4 regions of the Alteromonas sp. I10 genome follow, and region 2 is predicted to be linked to each of the others. Evidence: predicted binding sites of a transcription regulator. Region 2 holds the regulator's gene; each other region holds the start of a gene.

Region 1 (7,552 bases), on a different contig from region 2:
GTACATATTTGGGAAATCCTTGTTGCTGCTTGGATAGAAATTGACCTAGGGTGAAATTGGGCGACAACCTTACGTCCGTTTGTTCTGGCGATACTTCAATAAGTCCTGATGGGGGTAAATAAATGGGGTTGTTTTTTAAAGGCTTATCAGGATATTTACCAATTGTGTAGCCGTTTAACTTACCTGTTTTGTCTACCTTTTCCAAAGATGTCATCACAAAGACGTTGAGCGTCGCAGTTTCTCCTGACTGCGCGTTGGTGGTTTTAAGTACATAGTGCCCTGATTTCTTAGGTGCCATTATTGGCGCTTTCCCCACAACCCCGCTAACTATTTGAAGGTTCGAACTCGTCTTTAGTGACTCACCGTTCGCATGGTGAAATTGAAAGTTCCCAGTATGGCTTTTGTTGTCAAACTCAACAGTGAACGTTTTATTCGGCATTACGAAAATAGAGAAAATAGGGTAGGAGACCGTATTTCCATTAATAGCAAGCTTAGAGTTGAGCATGTCATTGTCAAAGGAGAACGCATCACTGGCGCGCACTACAGTTAAAAGAGCAATCAGCACTAACAAACACTTACGCACGTTTAAACTCCTTCAATTTCTCAATAATATGGCTGTCCCGATTGTATGCATCGCGGCGAAATACAATGGTTCCTGCTTCATCTGCAAACGCTGTGAAGTACACAATAAGAACAGGCATAGGTTTCTTCAAATATAGTGTACTGGTCTCTTCACTTTGAAGTAATTGCTCAGCTTGCGGTATTGCCTCTGTCTGGCCTGAATGAGTGAGTACCCATTGAGACAGCTTCAAAGGGTTAGAGACTCTGATGCAGCCAGAGCTGAAGTTCCTTTCTAATTTCGAAAAAAGGCTGTGATCGGGCGTGTCGTGAAGATAAATGGCATGCTTATTTGGAAGCATGAATTTCACTTTACCAAGGGCATTGTGCGGACCGGGCTTTTGTCTGAGTGTATAGTGAAATGTACCACGGCTAACATTTGTCCAATCAAACTCATCGACAGGGCTGAAGCCGCTGACACCGGCGGGCTGGGCTTCGTAACCTTGCTCAACCAATAAAGAAGGATTGGTTTTTAATTTCGCCAGCTTGTCTTTAGTGGCTATACTGAAAGGCACGGTCCAGTAGGGGTTAAACACCATATACTTCATTGATTCAGCGAAAACGGGCGTTTGCCTCACTGGTGTACCGACAATCACAGGCATTCCCAATGTTTCCTCACCTTCAGTAAATCCTCTCAACTGAAACGACGCAATGTTAACGCGTAAATATGTTGACCAAGTTTGATGAGGGAGCCAGCGCCAACGCTCTAAGTTTGCATCAATTCTTTCTAACCAAGAAAACGTGGTGGCATTTAATGCTTCTAAAGTGGAACTTCCCACGATACCATCTGGCTCTAAGCCCGCAGACATTTGAAACTGCTTAACCGCGTCCAGTAAATCTTTATCGAATAACTCTGAATAGGTGCCTGGCCCTAAAAGACGAGACTTCAGCAACACAACTCTTTCGCTCGTTGAGTTCAGCTTAAGTGTTGGGCCAACTGGAATTTGTGTGGTAACTGTAGAAACTGCCGTGAGTAAACGACGCTTTTTTTCTAACAGTAACTGGTATTCATGGTGTGATGGCCACATGGCCCGCAATGTTGCAGAAACACCGTTAGTTAATGCGTGATTGAGCGATGCCACAGGATCCGCTTCTCTTTGCTTAAGGAACCACTGCGAATCTGCATTGGCGGGGCTAACAAGCCCATTTAATCGATGCAGAGTTTGACTGATGAAGGCATCGGTTGCTAGTACATCTAAGAGTGCCGTGTTGGCGTCGCGACTTTCGAGCATTGACGCGTGGTAATACTCGGGCGAGAAGCCATGTAACTCTGAATCAGCAATTTCATGGAGGAGTTCCTGAAGACGGTTTTCAGCATCACTAGTACCAAACCATATAAGCTGGTAGCCCTGTTGAGTGTAGACCTCGCTTACCAAAACTCTATTGTACACACGAGATGGGTTACTATTTTGTGAACCGTATATCTCCACTGAATCAACTAGCAAATTCTCCACACGCTGTCGTAAGTTAGGTTGTTTAGATGCATGAGCTACATGACTAAAAGTCAGCATGATGACAAGGCTGACCCAACAAAACGTTGCAACACGGTTTTGTAGTACTACCATGAATAATCCTTTTAAAACGAAGAGTAGGCCCTAGGAATAGTGACGTAATTATAAACTGTTCGTATGTCCCTCGGATACAAAATCTTAATCGCCCTATACAAGTCACTGTAGACAGTAATCACGCATGATTACAGCTCAGATTTGGATAACTTTTGCGTAAAACACAAAGCTGGCACGTTAGTTGAAAACTCACTAGAAGATTCACATAAAGCGTCAATTTTCTGATAGAGAGACACCAAGCCATGCAGTTATCCGGTTATCTTCAGCGATTCGATAAAAATCAGCTGCAAAATTTTACCAGTGGTTTAGGCGCACCCATCGTCCTTTTGGCAATTATGGGCATGGTTATATTGCCTATGCCGCCATTCTTACTGGACGTGCTGTTTAGCTTTAATATTGCGTTGTCGCTAGTCATTATCTTGGTGGCTGTACTTACCCAGCGTCCAGTAGATTTCGGCATTTTTCCCTTGGTGTTACTTATCGCTACCGTTTTGAGACTAGCGCTTAACGTGGCTTCTACTCGCGTTGTCTTACTTTACGGACATGAAGGCGGCGATGCAGCAGGTAAAGTTATCGAAGCCTTCGGTGAGGTCGTGATTGGTGGTAACTACGCCGTAGGTATTGTTGTTTTCGCCATTCTTCTTATTATCAACTTCAAAGTTGTAACCGCAGGCGCAGGACGTATTTCAGAAGTAAGCGCTCGCTTTACGTTAGATGCTATGCCCGGTAAGCAAATGGCCATAGATGCTGATTTAAATGCAGGGTATATAGATCAAGACCAAGCACGTAAACGCCGTGAAGAGATTACCGCAGAAGCGGATTTTTACGGGTCGATGGACGGTGCGTCAAAATTTGTAAAGGGTGATGCGGTCGCAGGCCTTTTCATCATGCTGATTAATATTGTCGGTGGTCTTTTTATTGGCATGATTCAGCACGGGCTTTCATTCGGTAACGCTATAGAAATCTACACCATATTGACCATCGGTGATGGTTTGGTGGCGCAAATTCCTTCATTATTACTTTCGGTCGCTACAGCCATTATCGTTACTCGTGAAAACGAGACCCAGGAAATGGGCAAAGAAATCCGCGGTCAGCTTGGTAATAATCAAGCTCTTTATATAGCCTCGGGCGTTCTATTTGTGATGGGTATCATTCCAGGGATGCCTCATATCGCATTCTTAGGCTTCTCATTCTTGATTGCAGGCTTTGCTTACTGGCAGTCGGTCCAAGAAAAGAGAAAGGCCGCAGAGCCCAAAGTGCCAGACAATGTGGTAAAAGATGAATCGGTTGCGCCTGAAGTGAAAGAGCTTGGCTGGGATGATGTTCAGCAGGTAGATACCATCGGATTGGAAGTGGGCTATCGCTTAATTCCTCTTGTCGATAAATCCCAAGGTGGCGAGTTGTTGACGCGCATTAAAGGCGTACGTAAGAAACTATCGCAAGAGCTGGGTTTCCTTATTCCGCCTGTCCACATTCGCGATAACTTGGATTTAGAGCCCAACACTTACACCATCGCTATGCTAGGCGTAACGATAGGCGATTCCATCATCAGTCACGATGAAGAACTTGCTATTAATCCAGGGCAAGTGTTCGGTAAATTAGAAGGGCGTGCCACTAAAGACCCCGCGTTCGGCTTAGACGCAGTATGGATTAAGCCCAATAAACGGGAGCATGCTCAAACCCTTGGGTACACAGTAGTAGACGCTGCGACCGTTGTAGCGACCCATTTAAGCCAATTACTCTCTAACAATGCATATCAATTATTAGGGCACGAGGAAGCGCAACAACTTCTTGATATGCTTGCCAAGCAGCATCCGAAACTGGTTGAAGGATTAGTACCAGACATTCTTCCTCTAAGCACCGTCGTGAAGGTACTGCAAACCTTATTGTTTGAAGGCGTGCCTATTCGCGATATGCGTACAATCGTGCAAACACTCAGTGAGTACGGCACGCGCAGCCAAGACCCCGATGTTTTAGTGTCTGCAGTGCGTATTGCCCTTAAACGTTTAATTGTCCAAGAAATTACTCAAGGTGCAAAAGAGATACCTGTCATAACCTTGGCGCCAGAGTTGGAACAGATGTTGCACCAGTCACTTCAAGCAGGTGGCGAAGATGGCGCTGGCATAGAACCAGGTCTGGCAGACAAGCTGCAAAAATCATTGCAGCAAGCCAGTCAGCAGCAAGAGTTAGAAGGAGAGCCTGCAGTACTCCTTACCTCAGGCATGCTACGACCCGTTCTGTCTCGCTTCTTAAAATATTCGGTTGTTGGGCTTCATGTTCTGTCTTACCAAGAAGTGCCTGACGACAAACAAATAAAAATAGTCAGTTCGGTCGGTCAATAATCTGACACTGGGTGATTGGAGAGGTTGCAATGAAAATTAGACGTTTCTTCGGCAAAGATATGCGTGAGGCGTTAAGCCAAGTTAAAGCTGAATTGGGCAGTGACGCTGTGATCATGTCAAATCGCAAAGTCGCTGACGGTATTGAGCTTGTCGCAGCCTACGACAAAGAGCCTGAAGCGAAGTTGTTTACGCCGAAAGCGTCTCCACAAGCCGCTGCAAAAACACCCGGTCAAAAGGCAGTGCCTAGCTTGAGCGAAATCATTGGTGACGACGGTCCTGATAGCCTTAAAGCACTGCTAGAAAAGCAGCACGGTGGAAATAATGGCGTGGCGAGTCCTGCGCAACCTAACCAACCAATGACAGCGAATGCTAAGCACGCCAATGAAATTGCTTCGCACTTAGACTTCTCAGAAGCCTTTATTGACGACGTAGAAGCCCAGCAGTCTTCTCATGAACCAGTTCGTCAGAACGCTTTCCCAGAGCATCAAGCGTCAAGTATGGATGATACCTCTGTGACGCAGTCAGCGGAGCTTGCGCAAATCAAGGAAGAGCTAGCGTCTCTTCGCGATGTATTGCAATATCAAGTGGCCGACTTGATGGAAGCTAAGAACAAACGTCAAAAACCTGTTCATCAATATCTAATCACCCGTTTAACCGATATGGGGTTAAGCAACGCGTTAGCGAAACAGCTTATTAGCTATACGCCGTCACATTACAACGAACGAGATGCATGGGTATATCTTCTTAACCTATTGGCTAATCGCATAAATGTGACAGGAAACGATATACTTAGCGCACAAGGTGCTGTTGCATTAGTAGGGCCAACAGGTACCGGTAAAACAACTACCGTTGCGAAACTTGCTGCCCGCTATGCGCAGAAATACGGTGCAGAGTCGGTTGCGATGATTACCATTGATACGTATAGAATTGCCGCCTATGAGCAGCTAGCGACTTACGGAAAGATTATTGGCTGCACGGTGAGAAAAGCGCAGACTAGTGAAGAACTTGCGGATTTATTATTCCAACTTCGTCATAAGCGACTAGTATTGATTGATACGGCTGGATTTAGTCAAAGAGACAGTCGATTAATTAAACAAATTAAGCAGTTTGATAACGGACAAATGCCAAATGTTAAAAAATATTTGGTAGCGCAAGCAAATACGCAATATCCTGCTTTGCAGAGAATCATTCAAGCGTATGATGATATTGAACTAAGTGGCTGTATTTTCACAAAGTTAGATGAGTGCTACTCTTTAGGAGAGGTGCTTAGTGCAGCGGTTGAATACCAATTACCGGTTAGTTATGTCACCGATGGTCAAAAAGTACCTGAAGACATTAAGATTGCAGAAGCGAAATCTTTGGTTTCCGCTGCTGCAAAGCTTTATAAAAAGTACGGTTTGAATCATACTAGTGGTAACAACGCAATTAAAACAGCATAAGCAGTATGATTGACGACCAAGCGAGTAGCTTAAGAAAAATGAAGCAATCACGGTTAATCAAAGTAATCGCCGTCACCGGTGGCAAAGGTGGCGTAGGTAAAACAAACATTACATTGAACACCGCTATCGCCATGGCGAAGCAAGGTAAACGTGTAATGGTTCTCGATGCGGACCTCGGTCTTGCTAACGTAGACGTTATGTTAGGTTTGCGTGTTGAGAAAAACTTATCCCACGTGCTTTCCGGCGAATGTACACTTGATGAAGTATTAGTGACCGGTCCGCACGGAATAAAGATTGCCCCTGCCACATCAGGCACGCAGTCGATGGCAGAATTGTCGCCAACGCAACACGCTGGCCTAATTCGTGCCTTTAGTGAGCTGCGCTCGCAAATTGACGTGCTTATCGTTGATACAGCGGCAGGTATTTCAGACATGGTGTTGAGCTTTTCAAAAGCCTCACAAGACATCATGGTCGTTGTGTGTGACGAGCCTACTTCATTGACAGATGCGTATGCATTGATAAAAATTCTGAATAGAGAGCACGGTGTTTTCCGCTTCAAAGTTGTGGCTAATATGGTGCGCGACGTGCGAGAAGGCCAAAAGCTATTTAGTAAATTGAGCAAAGTGACAGGGCGTTTTTTAGATGTTGCACTAGAATTAGTGGCGACAGTACCGTTTGACGAGAACATTCGTAAAGCAGTGCGTAAACAAACAGCCATTGTCGATGCTTACCCAGGTTCACCGGCAGCCGTTGCAATAACACAGTTGGCGAGTAAAGCCTTAACATGGCCTATTCCAGCGCAGCCAGGTGGCCATTTAGAGTTTTTCATTGAACAATTAGTTGCAGAAAAAGCCGTAGGAAGTCAGCGTTGAACAGCAAGGCAGCCGCTTATCAACAACAAACCGATAAAGCGCAGTTAGTCGAAAGACATGCGCCATTGGTTAAGCGTATAGCGCATCACTTGATAGCGCGATTGCCGGCTAGTGTTCTTGTAGACGATTTAATTCAATCAGGCATGATTGGATTATTAGAAGCCGCGCGAAACTTTGATGGTTCAAAAGGAGCCAGCTTTGAAACGTTTGCCGGCATTCGCATTCGCGGTGCTATGCTAGATGAAATTCGCAAAGGGGATTGGACACCGCGTTCAGTTCACCGAAATGGCCGAGCGATCACTGAAGCAATTTCGCAAGTAGAAAGCGAAACAGGCCGCGATGCTAGAGATTCTGATATTGCTGATAAGCTTAATGTAAGCTTGCAGGACTATCACCAAATGCTTAATGAAGTAAATGCCGGAAAGCTGGTAGGTATTGAAGATTTAGGTGTGTCAGAAGATGTTATTTCGACAGAGCAAAATCGAGGTAGCGACGCACCACTGGAAGATTTGATGCAAGGCGCTTTCCAAAAAGCGCTTGCCCATGCAATTACGACATTACCTGAAAGAGAAGCGATTGTACTTTCGCTGTATTATGATGAAGAGCTGAACCTAAGAGAAATTGGTGAGGTTCTTGATGTAAGTGAATCGAGAGTCAGTCAAATTCACAGTCAGGCCATGTTAAAACTCAAATCACGAATGAAGTCGTGGCAAGCT
Region 2 (7,552 bases):
ATGCTAAGCGGCAGTGATATCCCCCTTGTCCATGCCAGTGCTTCTGTCGCTGACGCACTGCTGGAAATATCTAAAAAGGGATTGGGTATGACAGGCGTGATAGCGGCAGACGGTACGCTGACAGGCGTCTTTACGGATGGCGACCTACGACGAATCCTCGATGCCCGCGTAGACGTACACAGTGCGACAGTAGAAGAAGTAATGACTAAAGGCGGCAAGACTACCACCGCAGGTCAGCTGGCTGTAGAAGCCCTGAACTTGATGGAAACCCATAAAATTAGTGCGTTAATGGTTACTGACGATAAGCGCAAACCTGTTGGGGCTTTTAACATGCATATGCTACTAAAAGCAGGAGTGCTTTAAATGACAACCACCTTGTACACGGAAATAAATGACTCGCTTTTCGCAAAACTAGCCAAGATAAAGTTGCTGGTATGCGACGTTGATGGTGTGTTCTCAGATGGCCGAATTTACTTAGGTAACGACGGTGAAGAACTTAAAGCATTCCATACCCGTGATGGATATGGTGTAAAAGCGCTAGTGAGCAATGGAGTGAATGTCGCGGTTATTACTGGACGTCGCTCTGCCATTGTTGAAAATAGAATGAAGGCACTGAATGTTGCACATATAATTCAAGGCGAAGAGAATAAAGCAGACGCGCTTAGTGACCTGATGAAACGCCTTGAGTTAAACACTGACGAAGTGGCTGCGGTAGGTGATGACATGCCAGATACGGGTATGTACAAGCACGTTGCGGTTAAAATTGCGGTTGCCGATGCCCATCCTTACGTAGCAAAACAAGCAAACTGGATTACGACCCTTCCCGGTGGGTTTGGCGCTGTCCGAGAAATATCGGATACCATTTTGCAGGCCAAAGGGATAGCAAATGAGATTTTTGGAGCTAGTGTATGAGTCTGTTTGGCTTTAATCGCTTAGGATTAAGTATATCGGCGCTATTTATTCTGGCGATGCTGATGTACATCCCTACGTGGATGGAAGAGCAGCCTGAAACGCAGGGGAATCGTGAAAACGATGCGCTAAAGCCCGCCTACAAAGCAAAAAATCTAACCACTACGCTGTACAATCAAGACGGTGAGTTAAATCACAAAGTATTTGCAGAGTCGATGGAGCATTACGACCAGCTTGGCTTTGTATTGTTTCAGCAACCTAAATACACCCTTTATACAGAAAACGCGTCATCACCATGGGTGGTAACCGCTGATGAAGGTACACTATACAATAACGAGCTAATCCAGCTGGAAAACCAAGTTAATATTGAGAACCAAACTGGCGATGACTTTGTCAGAAGTATATCGACCGAGTACATTCAAATTAATTTAGAAACCAAGCAAATGACATCTGACCAACCCGTTGAAATACTGGGCACCCAATATGTCATTTTAAGTAATGGGTTTAACGCGAATTTACGCACACAAGAATACGAGCTTTTAGATCATGTACAAACCACTTATTCCCCTAGCAACTAGTTTATTGCTTGCCATCGCTAGCGGTGCGGTACACGCCAGTGAAGATGATTTTTCGCAGCCCATAAAAATAGGCTCGAACACCCAGTTTATCGACGGTAAAAATAAAACCGCGTTGTACAAAGACGACGTACTCATAACTCAAGGCTCTTTGGTTATTGAAGCTGACGAAGTGGAAGTAATTGCCACTGACGGTGGTGGTCGTGAAATATTTATTGCTAGAGGGAAGCCTGCAAGCTATTCCCAGCAATTGGAAGACGGCACGCCAGTTTCAGCAAAAGCTAATGAAATACGCTATGAAGTGGTGAACCGAACGATTTCTCTTGCCGGAAACGCAGAGTTGAAACAAGACACCAGTAAAGTACAGGGTGACAACATCACGTTCGATATGATTACCGAGCAATTGCTAGCGACTGGCGGCGCAGGTAAGGATGGTGAGGGTCGAGTGACCACAGTATTCACACCTGAGACCATTCGCAAAACTTCGTCTAAGAAAGACAAAAAAGACAACGAGGGCAATGAATAGCAATGGCAACTTTGAGCGCTAAAAATCTTGCTAAGGCTTACAAGTCAAGACAGGTTGTACGAGATGTAAGCCTGTCTGTCTCAACGGGTCAAATTGTTGGTCTTCTTGGCCCAAATGGCGCTGGTAAGACCACCACATTCTACATGATTGTTGGTTTAGTGAATCTGGATAAAGGTAAGATTGAAATCGACGACAATGAGCTAACTCATCAGCCCATGCACGAGCGTGCACGCCGCGGAATTGGCTACCTACCGCAGGAAGCCTCTATTTTCAGAAAGCTCACCGTGCATGAAAATATCATGGCCATTTTGCAAACCCGTAAAGATTTAAATTCACAACAGCAAGAAGAAGAAGCAGATGCGCTACTTGATGAATTTAATATTAACCATATACGTAATAGTACGGGGATGAGTTTGTCAGGGGGCGAACGCCGTCGCGTTGAGATTGCCCGCGCTCTGGCAGCAAAACCGCAATTTATTTTGTTAGACGAACCATTTGCTGGTGTTGATCCAATATCAGTTAATGATATAAAGAAGATAATACAACATCTTCGCGATAGGGGGATTGGAATCCTTATCACGGACCATAACGTACGAGAGACATTGGATGTTTGTGAAAAGGCGTACATTGTGAGTCATGGCGAGCTTATTGCGCAAGGAACGGCGGAACAGGTTTTAAGTAATCAAAAAGTAAGGGATGTATACCTAGGCGAACAATTCAGGCTATAGTTAATGTAACCGAATTGTCATTTTTCAGTTTCGCTCTGGTATATTCAATTTAGAGCATTTAAATAAGACGTAGATGAAACCATCTTTACAGCTAAAATTTAGCCAACAACTTACCATGACACCACAGCTTCAGCAGGCCATTAAACTGCTGCAGCTTTCTACACTTGATCTTCAACAAGAGATCCAAGAAGCGCTCGATTCTAATCCGCTATTAGAAGTTGAAGAAGGTAACGACGAGCCGCAACTAGAAAAGAACAATATCGACAACGATGACAGCGGCTCTGAGGCCACTGCTTCTGCATCTAGTGACACATTAGAAGCCGGCGATGCACTTGAGAAAAACGATCTTCCCGATGAGCTGCCAATCGACAGCACATGGGACGAATACTATTCTGCTTCATCTTCTCCAGCTCCAGGTCCATCCAATGACGACGAGCAAATCTTCCAAGGTGAGACTACTGAAGATATTCAAGAGCACCTTCTTTGGCAAATGCGCCTTACCCATTTCTCGGATACCGATCGCGCAATCGCTACAGCAATCATCGACTCTATTGACGAGTCAGGTTATTTAACCGTTACCCTTGACGATATTTTAGAAGCGGTTAACGATGATGATATGGAAGAGCCGATTGAAATGGACGAAATAGAATGTGTGCTTAAGCGCATTCAGATGTTCGACCCTATTGGTTCTGGCTCTCGCTCTCCACAAGAATGTTTGATGGTGCAATTGCGCCAGTTTTCAGAAGACACACCGTGGCTTGCTGAAGCAAAGCAACTGATTGAAGAGTACTCTGACTTACTGAGCAGCAAAGACTATCGTACGCTTATGCGTAAAAGCCGATTGAAAGAAGATCAGCTACGCGAGGCAATGCGTTTACTGCAAACCTTGAATCCTCGCCCAGGTAGTGCTTTAGTTACTAAAGAGCCTGAGTACGTTATTCCTGATGTCTCAGTAACCAAGAAAAATGGCCGTTGGGTGGTTGAGCTGAACCCCGACAGTCTGCCTAAGTTAAGCGTAAATCAACAATACGCTGCAATGAGTCGCCGTGCCAAGAATAGTAGCGATTCACAATTCATCCGCTCACACATGCAAGAGGCTAAGTGGTTCATAAAGAGCCTTGAATCTCGTAACGAAACCTTAATGAAGGTTGCAAACTGCATTGTGCAGCAGCAAATGGGCTTTTTTGAGCACGGCCCGGAAATGATGAAACCAATGGTGCTAAATGATGTCGCAGAAATGGTAGATATGCACGAATCCACTATTTCGCGAGTGACAACGCAAAAGTACATGCATACGCCACGTGGAATCTTCGAATTGAAGTATTTCTTCTCAAGCCACGTTGCAACAGAGTCTGGTGGTGAATGTTCATCTACAGCGATTCGTGCATTGATCAAGAAATTAGTGGCCGCTGAAAAGCCTAGCAAGCCGCTAAGTGATAGCAAGATTGCTTCATTGTTGGCCGAACAAGGCATTAAAGTTGCCCGGCGAACAATAGCAAAGTACCGGGAATCGTTGTCGATCCCGCCGTCGAACCAACGCAAAAGCCTTATTTAATCGGGCTTAATAATATAAGGAAGACGAAATATGCAAATCAACCTTACTGGTCATCATGTCGAAATCACCGACTCTTTGCGTAATTATGTCGATACGAAGTTCAGCAAACTTGAACGTCACTTTGATCACATTTCTAATGTGCATGTCATCCTGAACGTTGAAAAATTAAATCAAAAAGCCGAAGCGACCGTTCATTTAAGTGGCGCTGAAGTATTCGCATCCTCAGAAAATACCGACATGTATGCGGCGATTGACAGCATGGTTGATAAACTCGACCGGCAGGTAATCAAGCATAAGGAAAAACTGAAAAAACATTAGTAGTTAATTAAGCATGGATATACAAGCCATCGTAAGTCTGGACCGCACCGAGTGTGCGGTTCAGTGTAATAGTAAAAAGCGAATTCTTGAGATCATCGCTGATATCGCTGCCAAGCAAAACGAGAACATTGATCAGGCAACGGTACTCAACAGTTTGATGGCTCGAGAGCGTATGGGTAGTACAGGCATTGGCAATGGTATCGCCCTGCCCCACGGACGCCTACCGGGCCTTGAGAAAGTGATTGCCATTGTTGTAACCAGCACTCCAGCAATCGACTTTGACGCCCTTGACGAGAAACCCGTAGACATCTTTTTTGCGCTACTCGTTCCCGAGGAACAGACCGAAGGACACCTTCAAACGCTGGCCACCGTGGCTGGTAAACTAAGCGACAAAGAAACGATTAAAGCAATACGTCGCGCAACGACAAGCGACGATATTCTATCTGCATTAAGTTAAACATTAAGCGCCTATTAACCGTTTAGTAGGCGCCTAATTCAACAACGCGTATGTGATAAAACCAGAGTATTAGGGAGAAAGTAGGTGAAGCTGATAATAATCAGTGGTCGTTCGGGGTCTGGTAAGTCTGTCGCACTTCGCGCATTGGAAGATTTAGGTTATTACTGTGTTGATAATATCCCGGTAAACTTACTTCCCACCTTAACCCATACAGTTGTTGACGAGTACGATCAGGTTGCGGTAAGTATCGATGTGAGAAACTTACCTAAAAATCCTGACGATTTGGTAGAAATTCTAGACTACCTGCCTTCTTCGTGGTCGATGACCATTGTTTACATTGACGCGAGCGATGATGTACTGGTTAAGCGTTTTAGCGAAACACGTCGTCTTCACCCTCTCGCCAAGCTTAATAAATCGCTTTCAGAAGCCATTAAAGCCGAGTCTGCCCTACTTGCTCCTATTGCTGAACGCGCAGATTTATATTTAGACACAGATAAGCTTACCATTCACCAACTGGCTGAGTTAATTCGAGAGCGTATCCTAGGTAAGAAAAGCTCACGCCTTGTGCTTGTGTTTGAGTCGTTTGGCTTTAAGCACGGTATTCCTAAAGATGCGGATTACGTTTTTGATGCCCGCTTTTTACCTAACCCCCACTGGGAGCCCGACCTTAAACACCTGACCGGATTAGACGCACCAGTAGAAGTATTTTTGGGGTCGCAGCCTGTAGTGACCAAGTTCATTTGGCAAATTCAGAATTTAATAACGACATGGCTGCCTCATTTAGAGCGCAATAACAGAAGTTACGTAACCGTAGCAATTGGCTGTACTGGTGGCCAACACCGTTCGGTTTATATCGCACAGACCCTGTCGAAAACCTTCAGTGAAATACACCCTGATGTACAAATTCGCCATAGAGAGCTGAATCAGTAATGACTATTCAAAAAACGCTAACTATCGTCAATAAGTTAGGGTTGCATGCAAGAGCGGCGACCCAACTGGTTAAACTGGCGAATCAATTCGACGCTAAAATCATCTTAAAAAAAGGCGATAAGGAAGCAGACGCAAGCAGTGTATTGGGATTAATGATGCTTGAAAGCCATCAAGGTGAACAGGTAGATGTAATTGTGGACGGCAGTGATGCTGTTGATGCACTTGCAGCTATTGAAGAACTTATTGAGGGAAGATTTAACGAAGACGAATAGTCTTATTTGCCCAATCCATTGACCAATAAATCAACACTTAGCGCAGTTATCTTAAAATCCTGCGCAAAACCTACGCAATTATCATGACAGACTCATCATAATTGCGATATTCTACGCCCACTCAGGCTCTATGGCCTGCATTGTTCATCTTTTAGCTTGTAGGAATAACGCCTTATGGCAGAAGCGCTTGTTTCTAAATACGTACAAACTCAGTTACGCGCACTCAACGCTGCGTTGACCAACGGTCAATTCGTATCTGTACGTAAGCTTCTGCTTGAATTACCACCTTCAGACGTCGCCCACATTCTTGAATCTAGCCCTAGCAGAACCCGTGACGAATTATGGGAGCTCATTGATGGTGACTTTCACGGCGACATTTTAGAAGAACTTTCTGACGATGTTCGAAACGGTATCATTACAAAGATGCTTCCCGCTAATGTGGTTGACGCACTTGAAGAGATGGATACCGATGACTTAGCAGAGACGCTAAGCAGTCTTCCAGAGCCAGTACTGGCCGATATTCTAGATTCGATGGATGCACAAGATCGCGTGCGCGCAGAGCAAGCGCTGTCTTACGGTGAAGAAACCGCTGGTTTCATCATGAACACCGACACCATCACATTACGCCCTGATGTGACCATTGACGTGGTTTTGCGCTATATCCGTTTAAAAGGCGAGCTGCCAGAGAATACGGATACGTTTTACGTAGTAAATCGAACTGACAACCTTGTTGGTATTGTTCCAGTTACCCGTTTACTCACCGCAGATACCGACGATAGAGTGTCTGACGTTATGGACGAGGAATCTGAAGCGATTCCTGTGAATATGCCCGACGATGAAGTGGCAAGCCTGTTCGAGCGATACAATTGGCTTTCAGCACCTGTTGTAGATGAAAACCATCGCTTAGTGGGGCGAATTACCATTGACGACGTGGTTGACATTATTCGTGAAGACGCCGAGCACTCGATGATGAGTATGGCGGGTCTTGATGACGACGAAGATACCTTTGCTCCGGTTATGCAAAGTACTAAACGCCGCTCCGTGTGGCTGGCCGTTAACTTGGTCACTGCGCTGATGGCTGCTATGGTGAGTGATTTATTTGAAGCAACGCTCAGCCAACTAGCTGTGTTAGCTATTTTAAATACCATCGTGCCGAGTATGGGAGGCGTGGCTGGTAACCAAACGCTGACCCTGGTTATTCGCGGTATGGCACTAGGCCATGTAAATGCCAGTAACTCACGATGGCTTATCAGTAAAGAGATATCCATCGGCTTTTTAAACG
Region 3 (7,552 bases), on a different contig from region 2:
AGCGCGCGCGTATAGGTGAGCAGCTCGAGCGATATTTAAGCCGTATCCGCCCAGCATGGGAAGAGAAGCAACAAGCGTCGCAACGTGCTAATACCAGAGCATTGTGCGAACAGCAGCTTACTTATGCCAAGGAGCAGGTAGCTTGGTTGTACAATAACAGGCTTTGTGAAGCGACGCTTGCTGATGTTGCTACGGTTAATGAAAGCGTGCGCGGTGTTGAAGCAACGCTCGAACAGCTAGCGCGTCTCGATGATGAATCTGCAACTGATAAGCGAATTACACAGATTAAGCGCTCTGTCGACGAACTAAACGACCAGCTTGATCGCTTCTCTATGCAGCAGCAATACGGCCAAAAGCTACTGATAAAACTTCAGGCGCTCGAAGACATTGCCGCTAAGATCGTTTCGGCAAGCGATAGCGAGTCGGACAAAGATACCCGTGATGTGAGCGTTGAAGAAGCTAGCGCATCGACTGAGGATTTGAGTCAGGTAAATGGTGGCGACGCATTGCAAAGCAGTAGTGTAGTGGCTCTTAAAGCGGAGTTTGACGAAGCACGTCAAGCGTATAAAGCGCTTAGTCGCGAAATCGATGCCATTCCTAAGGCGTTGTCTAAACGTTTCAACGCAGCGACAAGCAGTGTAAATGCCAAAGAGCGTGCTCAAAAATCCAAAGAAAACGAGCAAGTAAAACACATTAGAAAGCACATTAGCGTTATCGATAACTTAATTGCTCAGGGTAAATTCCGCGTTGCTATTTCAAAATTTGCAAAGCTTCAGGAAAGTTATGCTGCGCTTCCTGGTTCAGCGAAAAAGTATGTAGAGAAACGTTTTGAAAAAACCGCTGGTGATGTGTCGCGCTTAGAAGGATGGCAGGATTACCTTGCTGCGCCGCGCAAACCCGCTCTTGTAGAAGAAGCAAAAGCGTTAGCCAGCGCTGACGCAGAAAATATTAAGCAAAGAAGTGAGGCCATTAAGTATCTTCGTAAGCAATGGTTATCACTAACACCGTCATCGTCAACGAGTGAAGAAAGTAGTGATGACGCGTTGTTACAGCAGCAATTCGATGATGCACTTGAAAAGGCCTTCGAGCCTTGTAGAGCGCATTACGCGAAGTTAGATGCACAGCGGGCTGCTGCGCGTGAACAGCGCATGTCGGTTATCGCTACGGTCAAGGCAATGGACATTAACATACCCGAAGCCGAGTTAGTGAAGGTATTCGATAGAGCGTCTAAGCAGTGGCACAGTGCAGGTCAGGTAGAACGCGAAATATATGAACAACTGAAGCAAGAATGGAAGGCGGTTTCATCGCCCATTCAGGCAAAAGTAAATCAATGGCAAAGTGACAACCAAGCCCAAAAGCGTGCGTTAGTCACCCAAGCTTGTCAACTTGCTACGGAAGAAGATGTCGCTGGCGCTGCCGACAAGGCTCAGCAATTGCAAAGCCAATGGAAGCAAGTAGGCCATGCAGGTAAACGTGAAGAGAGTAAGTTGTGGGCAGAATTTAAGGCTGCCAATGACACCGTATTTGAACGTTTAAAAGCCGAGCGGAAAGTACAGAATAATGCATTTAACGCGTTAGTAGATTCGCTACTCAAGCAAGTGGAAGCTGTTGACATCAACAGCGATGATGCAACGTTCAGTCAATCAATAAGCGACGTTCGCGCTCAGTTAACCGACTTGCCTAAAGCGCAACGTACGAAAGTAGATAAAAAGATTGATTCACTTGAAAGTAAGCGCGCGGCGCAAGCGAAAAATGCACAATCTCAAGCCCGATTGGCGCGAGCTCAGGCTCTGATTTCTTTACTACAGCTAAGTGTAGGTGAGGGAAGTGGTGATGAGCAATCTCTAGCGGAAACGTTAGGGAAGCGTTGGTCAAGCGTATTGGGTCAGTCAACTGGAAATAAATCAACTCAGCACGATAGACAATGGTTAACGGTAGCATTAGAAGTCGCAACTGGTATGCCAAGCCCAGATGCAGACGCATCTATACGCTCTAGCGTACAGCTACAAATGATGACATCTAAGTTGGAACAAGGCGAAGCGGCAACAGCTCCCGACATTCTTGCTGACTGGTTATCATACGACTCGATAAGCGAAGAAGATAACCATTTGCTGCAACGAGTTGTTTCAGTTATTGATACTCATCCTGAAATTGTTGCTTAAACGGAAAGCCTAAATGGAAAACAGTGTTGAGTTTCAATTTGAAACAGAAATGTCTGCCTATCGCTTTTTGAATACCGTGAAGCATATTGACGCAGAAGGGTTAAGAGTGAAGTTCGGGCGTACGGATCATCACGTGAGTGTAAAATACCGTTACGGCGTAGGTGAATTTGATTCGACGCTATCTACACTAGACGATCTTGCTCGTGAGTTAGGTGGTGAAGAAGTGTCTTAACTAACCAGTTAGGTCAAACCACGTCGACTGTAAACACGAAAAGGGCCAGACAATTGTCTGGCCCTTTTTTGATAAAAACGTGATTAACAGTCTTTATCTTCAGCGTCTACGCCTTCTTTCACATCTTCACAAGCGTCTTCAACGGCATTACCTGCATCGGTAACAATTTCGTCTAGCTCTTCGCCTGCGTCTTCCGCTTCACCGTCACCGCAAGCTGCTAGTGATAGTGCAAATGCTGATGCTACTAGTACCTTTGATAAGTTTTTAAATGAAAACATATCCTTACTCCTTTTTCCTATTAAAATACTTCTAACTCTTAGGCTCTTGGTGCTCTACCACGTAACGCATTTGCGATAAGTGAGATTACGAGCAACGCGATAAACACAAAGAAAAGAAACTGTGCGATACCTGTTGCTGCACCTGCGATGCCTCCAAAACCAAAAACTGCTGCAATAATGGCGATGATAAAAAATGTGATTGCCCAACCTAACATAACTAAATCCTCGTATTGCTTCCGTTACTTTCACTTTAACTAATGCTATCTTTGTGCCTGTTTTTTAAGTTATTGAAATATATTGATATAATTTAATTTTTCTCTGGTTGTCAGGCCGTATCTGCAGGCAATTAACGTCACGATTACACGTACGAATGCATTTTTTACATGATTGAGTAAGGCCCTAGTCACCCAACTTTACTCTTTGTGTGTTAAGGGCCTTTGGCTGGGGGTATTCTTTGATCCTTACCAGCTTCCGAAGAACGTGAGAGCAAAGTTGTGGTTTGTTATGGCGTCTGAATTGGCGCCTGGCGACGCAATATGATTATGTAAGTATCCCATCTCGACGCGCCATTTCTTGTTGAGGTGATAGGCCGGTCCCACGTAAAGTCTATTTTGATCAAACCCGCTATTTTGGCCCCAGTCTGTGTCGTTCAAACCCAAAAATACCTCGTCCCACACGACCATTGACCATTGCTCATTTAAAGGTTTCGACCACCGTATAAATTGTCTAAACCGATAGCCTGTATCACCGCCTTCATCGCTCCTGAATCGCTGCTCCAAACGACTTCTACCTGAAATGGTACCGCCCATAAATTTGCTTAATGAATACGTGGCTTGCTGCCACACCCTTTCTTCTTCAATTGAACCGTTGTCTGAGTCTATCGTTACTCTTGCAACACCCAGCCACAAGGTCGTATCGCTTGAAAGTTTGTAGCCGACACCGGGACGAACGATAGAAACGCCTAGGCGAGATGCGTCGTCTTTAAAGCGTAAATGACCGTCAAACCAAAATTGCCATTTACCTTTATCATCGGCATCTCCAGTGAGTGCGAGGGCGTTCCATGATTGAAAATCTGACTCGGCGTGTGACTTAACGCCGGCTGTCATCGCCATCACAAGTAGTAAGACGCAACGCGTCATAATTCGTTTTGCGCACATAGTTTTTCTCGTTGAAAATAAAAAAGAGGCAAAGCGAAAGGGAAGGGACGCCTTGCCTGCAAAGGGAGAGTGTTTCGCCCCTCACACTTCCTAAGAATGGAGGGGCAATGGCCTATTTAGTTACCGTTCGGGTTGTAAGGTAACGAAGATTGGTGAGCAACAATACGCAGGTCGCCGTCACTATCTTTGACATAGGCAAAAGTGTATTCCACCTTCGTTTCGCCACCTTTTGTATCGGTAAAGAAGTAGTTGCCCATCGCCACGGCCATGCGACAGCTGTTGTTGATAATGCCCACATTATCGAATTTCACATTTGTGTAAGGCTTTATTGCGAAGCCTTTGTCCTCTTCGTAAGCGTCATTACCGCCAACAAAGTATGAAAGCGCAGCATCGAAGCTTGAACGGAACTGGTCGTTAGCTGCAAGCGTTGGTTTAAACAGTACGCTGCTTAAATCGTAACCATACATAGCTTGGATGAAATCTGCGGCTTCGCCAGAGTAATCACCATCATTGCTAAATACTGCACCAATTCGCACTATGCCGTCACCCCACATCTTTTGTGCCGTTACCACTTCTCGCTCAGTAATACATTCGTCGGAATAAAGTAATGCGTTGTCGAGTGCTTTAGCTTTTAACGCCGGAACATTCGAACTAGCTGAATGCTCCATCTGCGGTTTTGCCACTGCACTGCAACCAGTCACCAACATTGCTGTAGCTGCTACAAGAGTAGTTTTTGTCATTAACGTGCTTAGCTTTCTCATCGCCTGACTCCTTAGTCATTTGCAAAATAAATATGTGCTATTACCTGATTCAATTGCTTAGAGCAGTACCGCTACAACGTTGTCGATAGAGGTGTATAAATCTGCTCTGCAGTTTATGGGTTTAATGATAGCGAGCTATGATGACGGAGACTTTTGTACAACATTAATAGAAGATTAACGGGCCATTAAAAATGCAAGAAGCACTTAAGGAGAATGGATAACAGCTATAAATTAGAGAAAAGGGCTGTGATAGCAGCAGTGTCATCGACTTTTTCAAGAAGATACGAATATGACACCGCCCAAGTTTGTAGAAAAGTGAAGAATGCAGTTAGCCTGTGGACTGCTAGCCACAACAGAAAAGTAATAAAGACTAGTGCACAGGTTGTTGGCTTTAAAGCATATTACGGTTTTGCTCATGTGTTTGAGCGATGCTTTTCAGTAACTGCAACTAGGGCCTGAAAAGCATTTCTATTAAAACTGATGTTTTAGAGCATAAGTGTGCGGCAAAACGCTCAGCTAGTTGCCATTTTTTGGCTCTAGAGGCTCTGATAGTACCTCTAAGACAGTAAAAGCATTTTTACCTAGACGGGTTTTATCATTCGCCATCATTACATCAATTGTAAAGTAGATGTCGTTAATTTGAGTTTTCACAACGTCGTTTGAGCTTGGGACGGCCATAGGCTGTGCCACTTCATCGCAGCCTGACATAGTGCACTGCCTGTCTGTTTGAAATGCCACGGGCTCTTCCTTGTTCGCCATAACTTCTCGCGCAACAACTGGCTTTTTATCCACGTTGGTTTTAACAATAGCTAAATAGGTAAAGCCTTGCTTTTGTGCAATTTCCGCTGCTCTGTAAAGGGCATATTGCTGTACTTTATCAGCAGGAGTTTTGTCTGTTGCCTTAAAAAGAACCTTGTATTCGTTCTCAGAAATTTTTTCGCTTGAATAGCCATAGGCAGCTTTGGTACTCGCTGACTTATAAGGGGTAGGGGCTGCTACAGGGGTCGATGAACAACCTACTATTGCAAGGCTAAACGCCACACCAACACAGGCAAGCGTCGCACGACTTTTCTTCATATTTTTTTTGTTGTTCATCTCACATATTCCTTAGTACTGTGATCATTGAAATAGCGACAATAGTGCAGTCCTACTTATTGCCATTAGGGCTTGATTGCGTTTTGCTTTGGGTTTTGCATCTACCGCACCCTTGTATGCGCCAAGGGTTGCAATGCCAAGCAAAGTTTCAGGCTTTCCCATCATCAGTTTACATTGCCTCTTTGCTTGTGTAAGTGCAACATCTGCATGATGTTTTTGCGAAAAATAAGCATGCTCTTTCTGTGCTATATCTTTCATATTCGATTTTAAAAAAATGTTCATCGCTTTTCCTCACTATTGGCGGTGGCTTTTTACGCAATGGTAAGCATTTTCACTATCCGAAAACCCGTCGCCACGTTTGTATGAGTCTGCTAAAGCTCAGGTAATTGAATGCATTTTGTGCAAGCTTAAATAAACAAAAGGCCGCAACGCTGTTGAGCACCAATAACAGGAGTGGAACTACCACATAGCTAACGCCCACACTATGAAGTATAGCGCCAATGGCGATGTTTAAAATGAGCCAACATACAGTGCCCACTGCAAATGCCGCTAGACATGCGAAGACTGTAACATAGAAACTCTTTTTAATGAGCATCAATTCACTGTTAGTGAGCTCTAGAAATGCCAAACCCTGCGCTTTTCGCTGGGTCAATGCTTCGGAGAATGCCGAGAAGATATCCGAAAACGATGGATCCGGGCAATTCTGTTGCGTTGACTTGTTCTGTTGTGTTTGTGTTGACTTGTATTGTGCAGAGTGTTCAGAGGTGGCTGATGCAGCGTTAGCATTGTCACCGTTGCTTGTAACATTAGGATTCGCCTGCGCCGCGGGCGGCGTCAGGCGAAAAGGATTTTCTGTGCACAAATTGAAATTTGCTCTTCGAAAATCTGGTACAGTCATCGTATTACTTCTTACGTAAAAGTGACGTCACTAACATTCCTGCTGCGAAAGCGATACCCGCTGTCGCTACTGGGTTCTCAATGGCATATCTACGTACTTTCGACGCCTGCCATTTTTGCTGTGCCAGACGCTTTCTCGCTGACATGTTCTCTGCAGACGATGTCGCAGTGCGACGAATGTTTTCCTCTGCAATCCCTGCACTGTCTGCTAACTTGTCTACTGACGCATGAAGAGAATCTTTCAGTTGATCCGTTACTGGGTGACTCGGCTCAGCCACGCCGTTTGTACCGTTACGTTTAACTGTTTGCGATTTAGCTGAAGCTTGTGTAGCCATAATACTCTCCTTAATATTTTGGGTTCACATAGATAGCTGCAACTGGTATACCAAACTATTATCTTACTGTTTTATATGGCTTATTTTTATTTTTCTATTGTTGCGTGAGGTGCTTATTTGCAAGTCTCACACACTGTTGTGTCTTACGTCTGTAATATTTTCTTGGTCTTGATGATGCGCTGCTCAACCTCCGACATTCGGTACAGGTTGGCAGCGATAAAATTAACTTTTCAGCCCACTACCGAGGCTAAATCGTCTTTGGTGACAGGTTTGAGCAATGCACTGTTGATCCCTATGGTTGTCATCGCTTCGGAGTCCGCTTCGTGACCGCTTACAATAGTAAGGATGGCATCTGGTAGCTTTTGCTTGAGCTCACTCGCTAAGTCGTAACCGTTATAATCGGGAAGGGTAAGGTCCATAAGAATGTGATCGAAACTTTGATTTTCTGCAGCCTGTAATGCTTCAGCACCGCTGTACTGAGTAGTGACCGTATGACCTAAGTGGGAAAGAAACAATTGCAGTAACTCCGCCGCATCCTCATCGTCTTCAATCACAAGTATGTGCTTATTGGCAGGCTGATCTGAATTACCATTTGAATCCGTAGACTGGATTTTCTGCTCTGCTTGCCCAGGGTT
Region 4 (7,552 bases), on a different contig from region 2:
TGCAGTGAAAGTTTTGCGACCGATAAACATAGTAATCTCCAAAAATTAAGTTAGACACTGCACTTGAACATACTGCGTGGCAGCTATCATGTTGCTAAAGGTTTCGATAATAAGTCGTTATCAATTAACAATTAGTTTATAGCGAGGGATGTGCCAACTCGTAAAAATAAGGTAAGTATATGAATTTAATGAATTTTAACTTTTAGTAAAAAATAAAGGTGGAATTGAGGAATTAAAGAAATACTAAAATTTAGCGAATTTAATGTAGAGGTGGTCAAAATGACTAACGCAAATTTTTTAACACTTGCGCAGCGACACTGGTGACCATGAGAAAGGTCAGAAATAGGGGCGCTAGTCTATAAAGAAGAGCAGCGCCGCCAATGTATAAAAGAGTGAATAGGTCTAGGACGCTTTACTTCTAAATTGTGAAACCATTGTCATTACTAGCGCAATGATCACACCAGCAGCAATACCAACAACACCATCAGCAAGTATAGACATAACCAGCGATGCGTCTGGGATAAGTGCGGTAAACCAGTCGGTAATAACGTGCAAAAAGCCAATGCTGTGTGTGAGGATGCCACCACCGACTAAAAACATAGCAACAGTGCCTACAACCGCAAGGGTTTTCATTAATGCGGGGGCGGCAACTAATAACGCTCTGCCAATAAATCGTTGAAGGGTGTTCATTGAACCTGTTAACGACTTGCGAAGCATGTAAAGCCCAACATCGTCCATTTTAACTAGTGCCGCTACCAGCCCATAAACGCCAAGGGTAATCGCTAAGCTTAGTGCTACTAGTACACCAATTTGCGTAGTAAGTGTTGCATCGGTCACTGTGCCTAATGCAATTACAATAATTTCAGCAGACAGTATAAAGTCTGTGCGTATAGCGCCTTTTATTTTATCTTTCTCAAAAGCTACCATATCCACATCTTCGTGGGTAAGCGCTTCTATTCTGGCTTCTCGTGTTTTTTCTTCATCTTCGTGGGGAAGATATTTGTGCAGTAGTTTTTCTGCACCTTCAAAACATAAATATAACCCGCCCAGTACCAAAAGGACGGTTATAAGTGAGGGCACAAAAGCACTGATGGCTAATGCCGCAGGAACCAATATTGCTTTATTAATAAGTGAGCCTTTTGCTACTGCCCATACAACAGGTAGCTCTCGGTCTGCTTTAACGCCTTGGACCTGGTCGGCGTTTACCGCTAAATCGTCGCCCAAAACGCCCGCTGTTTTTTGCGCAGCGACTTTCGACATGGTTGCGATGTCGTCCATTAACGTTGCTATATCATCAAGTAGGGCAAGTAAGTTAGCTGCGGCCACGTCGAATATCCTTTGTTATGTATTACAGTTAGAGTAATCCCCAGTAAATAGCAGCTTAGCGTACTTAAAACATGGGTGATATACAATCAGGAATAATGCCGATAAATCACAATTCGTTTTAGGCAATTTTCAGGGCTATCACCAACAGAAAAGGCGAACTCAGAGGAAGTGTGAGTTGAGAAGAGCACGCTCGTGCTCTTCTCATGTTGAAGTTAATTACCCCAAATGTTGTTTACCAGTTCTGGATGATCAACAAAAGGGTTTCGATTGTTCTGGAAATTGAAGGCAGCGTCATTCCTATCGATTTCTTTTTGGCTTACAGGGTCTTGAGAATGCCAGCTTAAAAGCAGAGTTAAGAACCAGCTTTCAAATACTTGATCACTCGTACCATTCAACACTGCGTCGCCATAGGTGCTATTCGTTTCCCAATTTGCAATGACGTTTTCATAACGTGTCGCCATGTAGAAATACGCTCTAGCGAAGTCACCTTTGAACTCGTCGATGGGCTCAAAAACTGTGCCTGTATAACCAGAAGCAGAAGAGCCAGCGCCCAGTTTGGAACCATTCGATGACGTATAAGTAGCACTTGCGACATCACCGTACGGATAGCTACTTCGGCGACCGTTAACGTAGCCGTCGGTTGCAAAAACGTGATGAACATCAGTATTCATTGGCGAGACTGCACCGCCAAACCAGCTGCGCGGGAAGGCGTGTTCGCGGTTATAGCAACTGCCTTCTCCACTATAGCTGCCACACTGGTCAGAACCAGCCGTGTAGCTGTAAGCGTCACTACCATTTGGGTTTTCTGAATACATGTCCAAAATGGAGCCGTCATTTTCATAGTAGCTGTCGCTTGTGTATGAAATATAGAATGTCCAAAGGTCGCCATAGCTTTGTGTATTATGATTTTTGATAATGTTGTAAAGCTCGGTTTTTAACGCATAGCCTGATAGACCGTTGGCACTTGCATAGTAACCAGTGAGTTCTGATGAACCACCACCACTGCCGCCGCCACTCGTTGTACCAACGCTAAAGCTGATGCTTTCACTCGCGCCGAAAGAGCCGCCATTAGCAACAGACACGCCCTCTATTAGCAAGTTATAGCTGCCAGAGCCATAGGAGCAGCAGATTCCATCGCCATAGGCATCACTAATGGTAAAGGTATATTCTCCATCAGTAAGGCAAACCGCTTCAGTATAACTTTGGTTGCTAGCGTAGCTGCTGCCAGAGGCTTCAACTTGGTTGTTTGCGTTAGTTATTTGCCAACTGGTTTCACTGCCGTAATTGTCGGTAGTTAAGTTCAAAACGCCTGAATGGCTTGCACACGAACTTCCACCACCGTTATTGCCACCTGACCCAAGCGTAGTCGGCTCGAATGCGTCTACATAGACGGTTTCTGACCCATCAAAGCCAGTCTGATCATAAAAGCGTAACCCCACCTCAATCTCTTTTGACGCTGTAGCGGAATAAGAGAAAGTAAGCTGTTGCCAGTTTCCGGTTAAGCTGTTGTCAGAATAACCTTGATAACCGTCTACATATAAGCGTGCTTTTACAGCACCTTCAGTGTGATATAGCCTCACTGAAAATTCATAATTTTGACCGGCGGTTACATTGATTGTCTGACGGAAGTCAGTTGAACCTTGCGTTGTCGTATTGACGGTAACTGCAGCAGACTTGCTTCCCGAGAATGAGTAGACCGAGTTTTCAGCTACACTAATGCCGGAGTCGATAGTTGACCATGAATTAGGTGCGCCAGACGTCCATGTTTCAAAGTCTCCATTGGAGACCTGACCCATGGCGATAGCGGGTAACAACGCACCTGCCAAGCCGACTATTTGACGTAAGTTTATATTCATTTATTTTCCGTTATTGTCTTTATTTTAAATGTATATTTATTCCTTAAACGTAGTGTTCGACGCCTTCCTAGGCGTATCAAATATTGCACGTATTTGTGACAAAATGAATAAAAGTGCTTAATCTAACGGCAGAGAGTACTGAGTTAACGGCAAGGAAATAGATGCAAATAAACGGTGAGTTAGGCAAAAGAACAGTACTACCTATTATGGACTGTTGGGAGCAATAAAATGACTGACAGCCCAATTCCATCGCTATCCGTACGCTCATATACGAAGCAAACGTGCCGCCATAAACACAACTACTTTCAGTTAGTGCTGCCCATCAACGGACATATCTTGATAGAAATCGATAATTTTAGCGGGCGAGTAGGCGTAGGCGAAGGCGTATGCATAGCGCCGAATGAGGTCCATTATTTTAGTGCTAACGAACTGTCAAAATTTATTGTGGCGGACTTGGAGTATGTGCCAGTTAATTTAAATGACAGGTTGCACCCGATATTTCAGGTAACGTCAGCATTACAGGCGTTTTTATCGTTCGTAGAGATTCAAATTAGCCAGTTTGCTGACCAAGGCCATGAAGAAATACTGGCGCTATTTTTAACCTTGCTAGAAACATCCTTGAAAGGATGCAGCATGGATAAGCGAATGACTCCTGTATTAAGCCATATTCATCGCGACCTTGCCCGAGGCTTTACACAGGTGGAGTTAGCACGGATAGCCTGCATGGGAACAACGCAATTCAAAACACGCTTTAAAGAAGCCACCGGGCATAGTTTACGAGATTACCTTGTAAAAGTGAGGATGGAAAAGGCCAAAGCACTACTTAGAAATACCGATACACCAATGTTGGGTATAGCTCAGCTAACAGGGTATGAAGATGTTGCAGCATTCAGTCGCCGGTTCAAAGCGTATTTCGGGCGACCCCCTAAGTTTTTCAAAAGAAAGTGACTGTGATAAGGGCTTACCTCACATGACGGTAAATCGTTGATAGAGAGGGCTAGTTAATCTCTTCGTCTTTAGGAAGTTTATTGACTCTGGCTTCTATAAAACGTTTGTGGTCGTCCATTTTGGTGCATTCTAAGGTTCCACCAGCAATTCCACTCAATATCGCCAAAGTTTTATTGGTCGTACTGCTACAGTTTACGCGTTTTGAAGGGCGTCGATTTTCATTAGCTTGTATTTGCTGTGTGCTTGGCCCGCTAAGAACAGGACTATTTTTACGCTCTTGAAATGCTTTTGCTGCTTGTTCTGCGTCTTCAGCGACTTTGTCACTGTGATACTTTTCAAAATAGAGGGCGGCGCCATCTTTTACCGACAGATTCAACGAGCCTGCGCGCCGATTTGCGTCTTTTGATAAAGTGGGCGACGGCAGTGTACTAGTCGGCTTACTTTCAATGGGTACCTGCTGTGTATCGGGCTCAGCATTTTTCTGCTGCTTGGGCGCAGGGCTTTCTACAATTTCATTCTTACTATCAAGTGCTTCAGTCGCTTTGGTTGCGTCAGGCTTCAACTCAATTTCTTGCCTTTTAGGGGAAACATCGATTGGTTTAGTTTCTTGTGGTTTAGCTTGGGCAGAAGGGCGTGGAACGGGGGGATAGTACAGTCTGGCGCTTATCTCCGGCGTTCGCTCCAAAACACTTACTCGTGCTTTTTGGTTGTTGATGCCCATTTGAGAAAGTATGACCACTACGATGACCCCAAACACATGTGCACAGCCCGAAATTAATAGTGGGCGCCACGCCATTTTCTTTGCAACGGAATGGTGTTCAATGCTGCGCTCAGGCGCAAAGAAAGATGGGGTGATAGTCGTCATAGTAAACAACAGACCATGGGCCCTATCGAATAGTTCCATCCTAATTTCATCGCACTTTTTAGTCCTCTCACCTTACCGCAACCTCATACCGCTTCAAAATTGGGCAAATTTTTAACAGTGCACCATTAGTGTGCATTATTTTTGTGCGTTCATGAAGCGTTTGCTTGTATGTATTTGATTTATTTGGCTAATCATTTGTGGCATGGCTCTTGGTTTATCTTCCCATAGTTGGAAACACGACCATAAATCACAGAATAACCAAAACAAACTGGGAGCAACTCATGAAACTAGTCACAGCGATCATCAAGCCGTTCAAGCTAGATGATGTTCGTGAAGCCATTTCAGAAATCGGTATCGACGGTTTGACCGTGACCGAAGTGAAGGGCTTTGGACGTCAAAAAGGACACACTGAACTTTACCGCGGAGCGGAATATCAGGTGGATTTTCTACCTAAAGTCAAACTGGAAATTGCTGTTCAGGATGATCAAGTAGAGCGCCTGGTAGAAGCCATCGTTGGCGCTGCCAAAACAGGCAAAATTGGAGACGGCAAGGTGTTTGTTTACGACCTTGAACATGCCGTTCGTATTCGAACTGGTGAGTCGGATAGCGACGCGCTGTAAGCCACAACGATATATTTGCGGAGAAAACCATAATGGAAATCACTTTTGAACTTGGGTATGCGCTAGATACCTTTTATTTTCTAATCTGCGGTGCACTGGTTATGTGGATGGCTGCAGGTTTTGCGATGCTTGAAGCAGGTCTTGTTCGAGCGAAAAACACCACAGAAATTCTAACTAAAAACGTGGCGCTATTCGCTATCGCTTGCACTATGTACATGATTTGCGGTTACGGCATTATGTACGGTGGCGGCGACTGGGGTCCATTCCTAAGCGGTATCATGGCTGATGGCGCAACAGGTGTCGCTGAAGAGCCAGCAACATATGCACCTTCTGCTGACTTCTTCTTCCAAGTAGTATTTGTTGCAACAGCAATGTCTATCGTATCTGGTGCGGTAGCTGAGCGTATGAAGCTTTGGGCATTCCTAGCGTTCGCAGTTGTTATGACGGGCTTCATCTACCCAATGGAAGGTGCTTGGACATGGGGCGGCGAAGCAGTATTCGGTATGTATACGCTTGGCGACCTTGGTTTCTCTGACTTTGCAGGTTCAGGTATTGTTCACATGGCTGGTGCAGCTGCTGCTCTTGCTGGTGTTCTTGTGCTTGGTGCTCGTAAGGGTAAATACACCGCTGACGGTAAAGTAAACGCGATTCCAGGTGCAAACTTACCGCTTGCAACTTTAGGTACATTTATCCTGTGGATGGGTTGGTTTGGCTTCAACGGCGGTTCAGTACTGGCTACTGCAACTGTTGAAAGTGCAAACTCAGTAGCGATTGTATTTATGAACACAAATGCTGCAGCTGCTGGTGGTGCAATTGCTGCACTTATCGTAGCACGCATTCTATTCGGTAAAGCTGACCTAACTATGGTACTTAACGGTGCACTAGCCGGTCTTGTGGCTATTACAGCAGAGCCTTCAACACCTACACCATTACAAGCTACTTTGTTCGGCGGCCTTGGTGGTATTTTAGTAGTGCTTAGCATTGTTGCACTAGACAAGCTTAAGATTGACGATCCAGTGGGCGCAATTTCAGTTCACGGCGTGGTAGGTCTTCTAGGTCTTATCCTTGTACCTTTCACTAACGATGGTTCAAGCATCTCTGGTCAGCTAATTGGTGCAGCGACTATCTTTGTATGGGTATTCGTAGTGAGCCTAGTGGTATGGCTAGTGATTAAAGCGGTTATGGGTGTACGTGTGAGCGAAGAAGAAGAATTCGACGGCGTAGACATGAGCGAATGTGGTCTGGAAGCATACCCAGACTTCACAAGCAGCCGTTCGTAAGAGAGTCTCGATTAGGCAACGAAACAACAATAACAATAATGCCTTATTACTTCGTTTAAGCCCCGCTAATGCGGGGCTTTTTTCGTTTCATGCAATGTGTTTTAAGACCATTATTGAGCTTAGGAAAAGAGCCTAGGCGTAATGTGACAATAACGCTACACTATGAATCGATAAACTAACGCTAGATTTATTATCGGCAACGTTTTAGTAAAAGGACGGTTATGACTGCAAGTGTGCGACTTCTACCTTTGATACTGGCTTTCTTTAGTATCAGCTGTTTGGGCTATGACAGAATAACGGGGCAACCCTTTGCAAGTCGCTCAGAAGTTATTGCAAAGAACGGCATGGCAGCAACAAGCCAACCATTAGCTACGCAAGTGGCATTGGATATTTTAAAACAAGGCGGCAGTGCAGTTGATGCAGCTATTGCAGCCAATGCCATGTTAGGTTTAGTTGAGCCTACAGGCAGCGGTATTGGCGGCGACCTATTTGCCATTGTGTGGGATGCAAAAGAAGAAAAGCTAGTCGGCTTAAACGCTTCTGGCCGTTCACCCAGACAGTTAACCAAAGCGGTGTTTGCCGAGCGTGGCTTGCATCAAATTCCAAAATTTGGTCCGCTACCCGTTTCTGTCCCTGGCGCTGTAGATGGCTGGTTTG

The links. The regulator sigma-54, encoded in region 2, starts transcription at its own class of promoters, with help from an activator protein. The targets are predictions, from matches to a motif close to GTTGGCACGNNNNTNGNNT.
Region 1: a site for sigma-54 is predicted at 2,352-2,370, ahead of flhA (flagellar biosynthesis protein FlhA). Genes of this name have one in related genera too.
Region 3: a site for sigma-54 is predicted at 2,930-2,948, ahead of BZA03_RS10235 (DUF1328 domain-containing protein). Genes of this name have one in related genera too.
Region 4: a site for sigma-54 is predicted at 5,192-5,210, ahead of glnK (P-II family nitrogen regulator). Genes of this name have one in related genera too.

What each region holds. Positions count from the first base shown of each region.
Region 1 is NZ_QJJN01000001.1:127,082-134,633, forward strand. Features, by position in the region: gene BZA03_RS00485 (D-Ala-D-Ala carboxypeptidase family metallohydrolase) at 1-583, opposite strand, end outside; gene BZA03_RS00490 (murein L,D-transpeptidase) at 576-2,183, opposite strand; gene flhA (flagellar biosynthesis protein FlhA) at 2,426-4,525, shown strand; gene flhF (flagellar biosynthesis protein FlhF) at 4,555-5,964, shown strand; gene BZA03_RS00505 (MinD/ParA family protein) at 5,970-6,836, shown strand; gene BZA03_RS00510 (RNA polymerase sigma factor FliA) at 6,833-7,552, shown strand, end outside.
Region 2 is NZ_QJJN01000003.1:242,284-249,835, forward strand. Features, by position in the region: gene BZA03_RS07915 (KpsF/GutQ family sugar-phosphate isomerase) at 1-363, shown strand, start outside; gene kdsC (3-deoxy-manno-octulosonate-8-phosphatase KdsC) at 364-912, shown strand; gene lptC (LPS export ABC transporter periplasmic protein LptC) at 909-1,487, shown strand; gene lptA (lipopolysaccharide transport periplasmic protein LptA) at 1,456-2,010, shown strand; gene lptB (LPS export ABC transporter ATP-binding protein) at 2,013-2,738, shown strand; gene BZA03_RS07940 (RNA polymerase factor sigma-54) at 2,812-4,293, shown strand; gene hpf (ribosome hibernation promoting factor) at 4,324-4,611, shown strand; gene ptsN (PTS IIA-like nitrogen regulatory protein PtsN) at 4,625-5,068, shown strand; gene rapZ (RNase adapter RapZ) at 5,153-5,998, shown strand; gene BZA03_RS07960 (HPr family phosphocarrier protein) at 5,998-6,270, shown strand; gene mgtE (magnesium transporter) at 6,445-7,552, shown strand, end outside.
Region 3 is NZ_QJJN01000004.1:282,153-289,704, forward strand. Features, by position in the region: gene BZA03_RS10220 (DUF349 domain-containing protein) at 1-2,162, shown strand, start outside; gene BZA03_RS10225 (hypothetical protein) at 2,176-2,394, shown strand; gene BZA03_RS10230 (hypothetical protein) at 2,478-2,672, opposite strand; gene BZA03_RS10235 (DUF1328 domain-containing protein) at 2,711-2,887, opposite strand; gene BZA03_RS10240 (DUF2490 domain-containing protein) at 3,134-3,829, opposite strand; gene BZA03_RS10245 (phosphoribosyl-AMP cyclohydrolase) at 3,946-4,590, opposite strand; gene BZA03_RS10255 (hypothetical protein) at 5,107-5,685, opposite strand; gene BZA03_RS10260 (hypothetical protein) at 5,710-5,967, opposite strand; gene BZA03_RS10265 (hypothetical protein) at 6,020-6,583, opposite strand; gene BZA03_RS10270 (hypothetical protein) at 6,588-6,917, opposite strand; gene BZA03_RS10275 (response regulator) at 7,148-7,552, opposite strand, start outside.
Region 4 is NZ_QJJN01000010.1:37,683-45,234, forward strand. Features, by position in the region: gene BZA03_RS17040 (hypothetical protein) at 1-30, opposite strand, end outside; gene BZA03_RS17045 (DUF808 domain-containing protein) at 403-1,326, opposite strand; gene BZA03_RS17050 (endonuclease) at 1,539-3,182, opposite strand; gene BZA03_RS17055 (AraC family transcriptional regulator) at 3,411-4,130, shown strand; gene BZA03_RS17060 (hypothetical protein) at 4,180-5,034, opposite strand; gene glnK (P-II family nitrogen regulator) at 5,277-5,615, shown strand; gene BZA03_RS17070 (ammonium transporter) at 5,648-6,895, shown strand; gene ggt (gamma-glutamyltransferase) at 7,117-7,552, shown strand, end outside.